3 regions of the Micromonospora sp. ZG13 genome follow, and region 1 is predicted to be linked to each of the others. Evidence: riboswitches for the same ligand, from Rfam matches in the RefSeq annotation. Region 1 holds a riboswitch; each other region holds the start of a gene.
What was found. Region 1 has a riboswitch for cobalamin ahead of AC5L34_RS27780 (ABC transporter substrate-binding protein). Riboswitches for the same ligand answer to the same signal wherever they lie in the genome.
Positions count from the first base shown of each region.

Region 1 (2,254 bases):
GCCGCCCGGCTGCGCCTTCGCCCCGCGCTGCGGGCGCGCCACCGACGTCTGCCGCACCCCGCCCGCGCCCCCGGCGGGCGGACCGGGCAGAGTCGCCTGCCACCACCCGCTGACCCTCGGAGCGCCGGCATGACCAGCACCGCGCTCGCGGCCCACGGGGTCGCCGTCTCCTACGGCGGCCGGCGCGTCCTCGACGGCGTCGACCTGCGCGTCGCCCCCGGTGAGACGGTCGGGTTACGCGGGCCCTCGGGCAGCGGCAAGTCCACCCTCGCCCGGGTGCTCGCCCTGCTGCACGCCCCCGAGGCCGGGCACGTCACCCTCGACGGCCACCGGGTGGCGGGGGCCCGGCACCGGCTGCCCGCCGCCGTCCGTACGCGCGTCGCGATCCTGTTCCAGAGCCCCCGCGCGGCCACCGACCCCCGGCTGGGCCTCGCCGACATCATCGCCGAGCCGCTGCGGGCCACCGGCACCCCCGACGAGCAGGCGCGGGCCCGGGCGGCGGAGCTGGCCGACCTCGTCGGCCTCACGCCCGACCTGCTCGCCCGCCGCCCGCACGCGGTCAGCGACGGGCAGCTGCAACGCGCCTGCCTCGCCCGCGCGCTCGTGCACCGGCCCGACTACCTGCTCTGCGACGAGGCCACCGCCATGCTCGACGCCTCCACCCAGGCGCACCTCGCGGCCGTCATCACCGACTACCAGCGGCAGCACGCCGCCGGGGTCCTGCTCATCACCCACGACCCGGCGCTGATGGCCCGCTGGGCGACCCGCGTGGTCGACCTGCCGGCCGCTGCGTAGCCCCGTCCGCCCCGCCGACCGCCTTCGGCGCGACCGTCCCTGATGGTGTTCGTCACCGTGACTTCCGGGGCGGCCGGCGGCTAGGGTGACGCTGCCGTGGTGTTCGGGAAGCCGGTGGAAGACCGGTGCGGCCCTCGCCACTGTGATCGGGAAGTTCGCGGCCCTCGTCGTAAGAGGTCACTGGGCGTCACACGCCTGGGAAGGCCGGCCACGGACGCATTTCCCGTCAGCCAGGAGACCGGCCACGGCACTGCGATGACCCGTCCACGAGGTGTTGGAAGGCGGTCCCGATGCGCGTGCGCGCAGTGCGGTCCACCCTGTCCCGGCGCGTTGCCGCGCCCCTGTCCGTCCTCGTCGTCCTGCTCGGCGCCTGCGCCACCGACGACCCGGCCACGGCGCCCCCGCCGGCCGCCGCCCCGGTCACGCTGACCAACTGCGGTACGCCGGTCACCGTCGCCGCCCCGCCCGAGCGGGCGGTCACCCTGAACCAGCCCGCCACCGAGATCATGCTGGCCCTCGGCCTCGCCGACCGCATGGCCGGCACGGCGTACCTGGACGACGCGATCCTGCCCGAGCACGCCGCCGCGTACGCCGCCGTGCCGGTGCTGTCGGACAAATACCCGGCGCAGGAGAAGCTGCTGGAGGCGGCGCCCGACTTCGTCTACGCCTCGTTCCACAGTGCCTTCGGCGACGAGGGCGTCGGCGACCGCGCCGCGCTGGCGGGGCTCGGCATCGGCACGTACCTCTCGCCGGCCGGATGCCCGAAGCAGCACCGGCCGGCGAGGCTGACCGTCGAGGACGTGTTCGCCGAGATCCGGGACGTGGCGGCCGTCTTCGGGGTGCCGGAGCGGGCCGAGAAGCTCATCGCCGACCAGCGCTCCCGGATCGCCACGGCCGCCGCCCGGATCGGCGGCGCGCGGGACGTCTCCGTGCTCTGGTGGGACGCCGGCACCGACGCCCCGAGCGTCGGGGCCTGCTGCGGCGGCCCCAACATGATCATGTCGGCGGTCGGGGTGCGCAACGCGTTCGGCGACCTCACCGGCGGCTGGGCCGACACCAGTTGGGAGGCGGTCGTGGACCGCGATCCCCACGCGATCGTGCTGGTCGACGCGGGCTGGGACACGGCCGCCGCGAAGCGGACCTTCCTGGCCCGGCACCCCACCCTGAAGGACCTGCCCGCCGTGGCCGGGCGACGCTTCGTCGTCATCCCGTTCTCGTCCACCTCCGCCGGTGTACGCGTCGTGCTCGGCGTCGAGGCGCTCGCCGCGGGTGTGGCGCGGCTCCCCGCCGGGGCGGACCGCTGACCGCCGTGGCCCGCCACGCCGCCGACCCGAACAGCCGCACCGACGCCGCCGACCCGACCCGACCCACCGGTCCCGGAACTGCCCGCCGCGCCAGTCCCGCCGGGTTCCGCGCGGCGCACCCGGTCGGCCTGGCGGCGCTGCTGGTGGCCCTGCTG
Region 1 is NZ_JCADBQ010000022.1:26,309-28,562, reverse strand. Features, by position in the region: gene AC5L34_RS27790 (ABC transporter ATP-binding protein) at 1-133, shown strand, start outside; gene AC5L34_RS27785 (ABC transporter ATP-binding protein) at 130-795, shown strand; cobalamin riboswitch at 876-1,056, shown strand; gene AC5L34_RS27780 (ABC transporter substrate-binding protein) at 1,086-2,099, shown strand; gene AC5L34_RS27775 (FecCD family ABC transporter permease) at 2,105-2,254, shown strand, end outside.

Region 2 (2,254 bases), on a different contig from region 1:
GAGCAGGTCGGTCAGGGCGTGGGCCAGTCGGGCGTCGGCCAACTCGTAGCGGGTGCGCCGCCCCTGGGGTGCGGCGACCACGAGGCCGCAGCCGCGCAGGCACGCCAGGTGGTTCGACAGGTTCTGCCGGGTCGTGCCCAGCAGTTCGGCCAACTCCGCGGGATAGCCCGGCCCGTCGCGTAGCGCCAGCAGCAGCCGCGCCCGGGTCGGATCGGACAGGGCGTGACCGAAGCGCGCCAGCACCTGACCGTACGTCAACGTCTCCACGCCCCGATAGTACAGCCGACGATGTACGATCGGAGGCGGCTCGGTCTGCGCTGGCCTCGTGGGCCGGACGTCGACGGGAGCGGCCCCGCCGCCGGCAGCGGCCCCGCCGGCGCCGCGACCGGCGTCCGTAAGCCGCTCCCGCATCACTGCGCCCCGTCCGCGTGGGTCGTCACCTGGTGATCAGGACCCTGTGGACCTCATCCGGCGGTCTGGACGTCCAACGCGTCCTGATCACCGCTGGTTGCCGGGCGCAGCGTGCCGTGGGCGGTGCGTCGACGCGGGCATCCGGCGTGCGATCGACAGGCGTCATCCGGCTCGCCGACGACACGCCCGGCACCGACATGTGGGGTGTGACAACGCGGCCAACCCTATATATGGTGTCGGCGCAGCTGGTTCGGCCGCTCATCCGGAGCGGTCGAGGCAAGAGGGAACCCGGTGGGAATCCGGGACTGCCCCGCAGCGGTGAGTGGGAACGACCGCCGTCATCAGCACTGGGCCGTCAACGGCCTGGGAAGCGACGGCCAGTAGGAGACCGGCGAGTCCGGTCGCGCCCGCGAGTCCGAAGACCTGCCAGTGCGCCGTACGCCCGCATCAGGGTGTGTGGCGGTCCGAGGCCGCGTGGGACGGCCGACGCCATCTCGACGCGTGCTCGCGCGCGTCGTCGTCGGTGTCCGCTCCCCGCGTGCCCAGGAAATCCGTCTGGGATCAAGGCTCGCGAGGAGTGAGTGGTGACAGTCACCGAGGTTGTTCCGGCCGCCGGCACGGCGGTCGACGATGCGGCCGTGGCAGGCCAGCGGCGACCGCAGATGCGGGTCCGCAAGCGCGACGGCGGCACCGAGGCGGTCGACGTCAACCGGATCGTCCGGGCGGTCGAGCGGTGGGCCGACGACCTCGCCGACGTCGACCCGCTGCGGGTGGCGACCCGGACGATCAGCGGCCTGTACGACGGGGCGACGACGGCCGAACTGGACCGGCTGTCCATCCAGACCGCCGCGGAGATGATCGGCGAGGAGCCGCAGTACTCGCGGCTGGCGGCCCGCCTGCTGGCCGGGTACGTCGACAAGGAGGTCCGCCGGCAGGGCATCGGCTCCTTCAGTGAGGCGATCCGCCGGGGCCACGGCGAGGGACTGATCGGTGACGACACCGCCGCGTTCGTCGCCGCCCACGCCGGCGTCCTCGACGCCGCCGTCGACCCGCGCGGCGACCTGCGGTTCGAGTACTTCGGGCTGCGTACGGTCTACGACCGCTACCTGCTGCGCCACCCGACGAGCCGGCTGGTGCTGGAGACCCCGCAGTACTGGCTGCTGCGCGTGGCCTGCGGCCTGTCGCAGACGCCGGACGAGGCGGTCGAGTTCTACCGGCTGATGTCGAGCCTGGCGTACCTGCCGAGTTCGCCGACGCTGTTCAACTCCGGCACCCGGCACACGCAGATGTCCTCCTGCTACCTGGTCGACTCCCCGCGCGACGAGCTGGACTCGATCTACCAGCGGTACGCGCAGGTGGCGAACCTGTCGAAGTTCGCCGGCGGCATCGGCATCGCCTTCTCCCGGGTCCGTTCCCGGGGCGCGCTGATCAGGGGCACCAACGGGCAGTCCAACGGGATCGTGCCGTGGCTGCGGACGCTCGACGCCTCGGTGGCGGCGGTCAACCAGGGCGGCCGGCGCAAGGGCGCGGCCTGCGTCTACCTGGAGTCGTGGCACCCGGACGTCGAGGAGTTCCTCCAGCTGCGCGACAACACCGGTGAGGACGCCCGGCGCACCCACAACCTGAACCTGGCCAACTGGATTCCCGACGAGTTCATGCGGCGGGTGGAGGCCGACGGCGTGTGGTCGCTGTTCGACCCCGATGTGGTGCCGGAGCTGCCGGACCTGTGGGGGGAGGAGTTCGACGCGGCGTACCGGGCCGCCGAGGAGCAGGGCCGCTACGTGCGGCAGGTCCCTGCGCGGGAGCTGTACGGGCGGATGATGCGCACCCTCGCCCAGACCGG
Region 2 is NZ_JCADBQ010000007.1:94,458-96,711, forward strand. Features, by position in the region: gene AC5L34_RS16965 (ArsR/SmtB family transcription factor) at 1-267, opposite strand, end outside; cobalamin riboswitch at 641-855, shown strand; gene AC5L34_RS16970 (ribonucleoside-diphosphate reductase subunit alpha) at 1,074-2,254, shown strand, end outside.
Region 2: linked by a shared signal. The riboswitch ahead of AC5L34_RS16970 (ribonucleoside-diphosphate reductase subunit alpha) and the one ahead of AC5L34_RS27780 (ABC transporter substrate-binding protein) in region 1 are both predicted to bind cobalamin.

Region 3 (2,254 bases), on a different contig from region 1:
CGGCCTGCGGCCAGGCCAGCAGTTCGCCCAGCAGCACCAGCCCGACCAGCGCGCCGATCGCCGGCTCCAGGCTGAGCAGGATCGCGAAGACGCGGGCCGGCATCCGGCGCAGCGCCGCCATCTCCGCCGAGTACGGCAGCACCGACGACAGCAGCGCCACCGCCGCGCCCAGCGCGAGGGTCCACGGGTCGAGCAGGGCCGTGCCGCTGCCGGCGACCCCGAACGGCAGCACGGCCAGCGCGGCGACGGCCATCCCCAGCGCGAGGCCCCGGCTGCCCGGCACCCGGGCGCTGACCGCCTTGCCGAGCAGCACGTAGCCGGCCCAGCCCACCGCGACGGCCACGCAGCACAGCAGCCCCAGCCGGTCCACCCCCGTCCCGCCGAGCCCGCTGATCAGCAGCACCCCGCCGCCGGCCAGCGCCGCCCATGCCACGTCGGCGAGCCGGCGGCTGGCGGCCAGCGACACCAGCAGCGGCCCGGCGAAGCCGATGGTGACCGCGACGCCCAACGGCACCCGGTCCAGGGCCGCGTAGAAGGCGAGGTTCATCACCGCCAGGGCCAGCCCGAACGCCGCGACCAGACCGGCGGTACACCAGCCCAGGCGCAGCCCCGGCCGGGCAAGGACGAGCAGGATGAGCGCGGCGAAGCCGAGCCGCAGCGTGGTGGTGCCGCTCGCACTGGTGCTGCCGAAGAGCTGCTTGGCGACGGCCGCGCCGACCTGGGTGGAGAGCATGCCGAGCAGCATCAGCAGCGGGGGCGGCACGGCCCGGGGCTGCCCCAGCGCGAGCGTCAGTCGGGTCGCCGGTCGACCGGCCGGCAGCGGGCGGGAGGAGAGTGCGTACACGCGGACCACAGTGGTACCGGAGCGTGCGGCCCGCGACCGGATTTTCACTGCTGCGGGTGCAGTGCGCCGCCCGCCGGACCGGGGCGGGCCGGGCGGCGCTAGCATCGCCGACGGCACGATCATGTGAGGTGCCCCGCGCGAGCGGGGAGAATCGGGAAGCCGGTGCGAATCCGGCACGGGCCCGCCGCGGTGACCGGGGAGCCACCGTCCACGCGTACGCGCAGCCACTGGCCCGCCCGGGCCGGGAAGGCGGACGGCCAGGCGTCGATCCGGGAGTCCGAAGACCGGCCTCGCGTCCGGTGCCCGCGTCCGGCGTGGCGTGGGCCGAGCGCAGCGGGAGCCTGCCTTGGATCTGTACGACGTCATCCACCGCCGTCGGGACGTACGCGCCCAGTTCACCGGGGCGCCGGTGCCCGAGGAGACGCTGCACCGGGTGCTGGCGGCGGCGCACGCCGCGCCGAGCGTCGGCTACTCGCAGCCCTGGGACTTCGTCGTGGTGCGCGACCCGGAGCTGCGCCGCCGGTTCCACGAGCACGTGCACACCGAGCGGGACGCCTTCGCCGCGACGCTCGACGGGGAGGCGGCCGAGCGGTTCGCCCGCATCAAGATCGACGGTGTCCTGGAGTCGACGCTGTCGGTGGTGGTCACCCACGACCAGGCCCGGGGCGGCCCCGCCGTGCTCGGCCGGCACGCCATCGCCGACACCGGGCTCTACTCGACCTGCCTCGCCATCCAGAACCTCTGGCTCGCCGCGACCGCCGAGGGGCTCGGGGTGGGCTGGGTGTCGTTCTACCGGGAGCCCTGGCTCGCCGAGCTGCTCGGCATCCCCGACGGGATCCGGCCGGTGGCGTGGCTCTGCCTCGGGCCGGTCACCCACTTCGAGGCGGTACCCGACCTCGCCCGGCACGGCTGGCGGCAGAAGCGCCCGCTGGTCGAGGCGATCCACCACGACCGCTGGGCGGCACGGGAGCGCTGACCTCGGTGGGGGCGTCCCGTTACGGGCCGGCGGGGCGCTCCTCACGTACCGCTGCGGATCCGTCACCGCCGACCGGTTTGCGGCGGCTCCTGCCGGGAAGTCGGTACGGGTGCGAGCACTCCTGACGAAGATCGAACAGGCATCCGGTCTGGACCGGGTCGGCGACCGGTTGCAGCGCGCCGTCCAGGCCACCCTCCGACCGCAGCGGGTCCGTGACCTGCTGCACGGCGTGTGGCTGGGCCATCCGCTGCACCCGGCGATGGTGCAGGTGCCGGTCGGGGCGTGGATCAGCACGGCGGTGCTGGACCTCATGCCGGGGCAGCGCCGGGCCGCCACCACGCTCTGCGCGGTGGGCACCGTCAGCGCCCTCCCGGCCGCCGTCGCCGGCCTCAACGACTGGGCGGCACTGGCCCGCGACCAGCGGCGGGTCGGCC
Region 3 is NZ_JCADBQ010000002.1:320,703-322,956, reverse strand. Features, by position in the region: gene AC5L34_RS05375 (EamA family transporter) at 1-844, opposite strand, end outside; cobalamin riboswitch at 966-1,140, shown strand; gene bluB (5,6-dimethylbenzimidazole synthase) at 1,191-1,820, shown strand; gene AC5L34_RS05365 (Rieske (2Fe-2S) protein) at 1,930-2,254, shown strand, end outside.
Region 3: linked by a shared signal. The riboswitch ahead of bluB (5,6-dimethylbenzimidazole synthase) and the one ahead of AC5L34_RS27780 (ABC transporter substrate-binding protein) in region 1 are both predicted to bind cobalamin.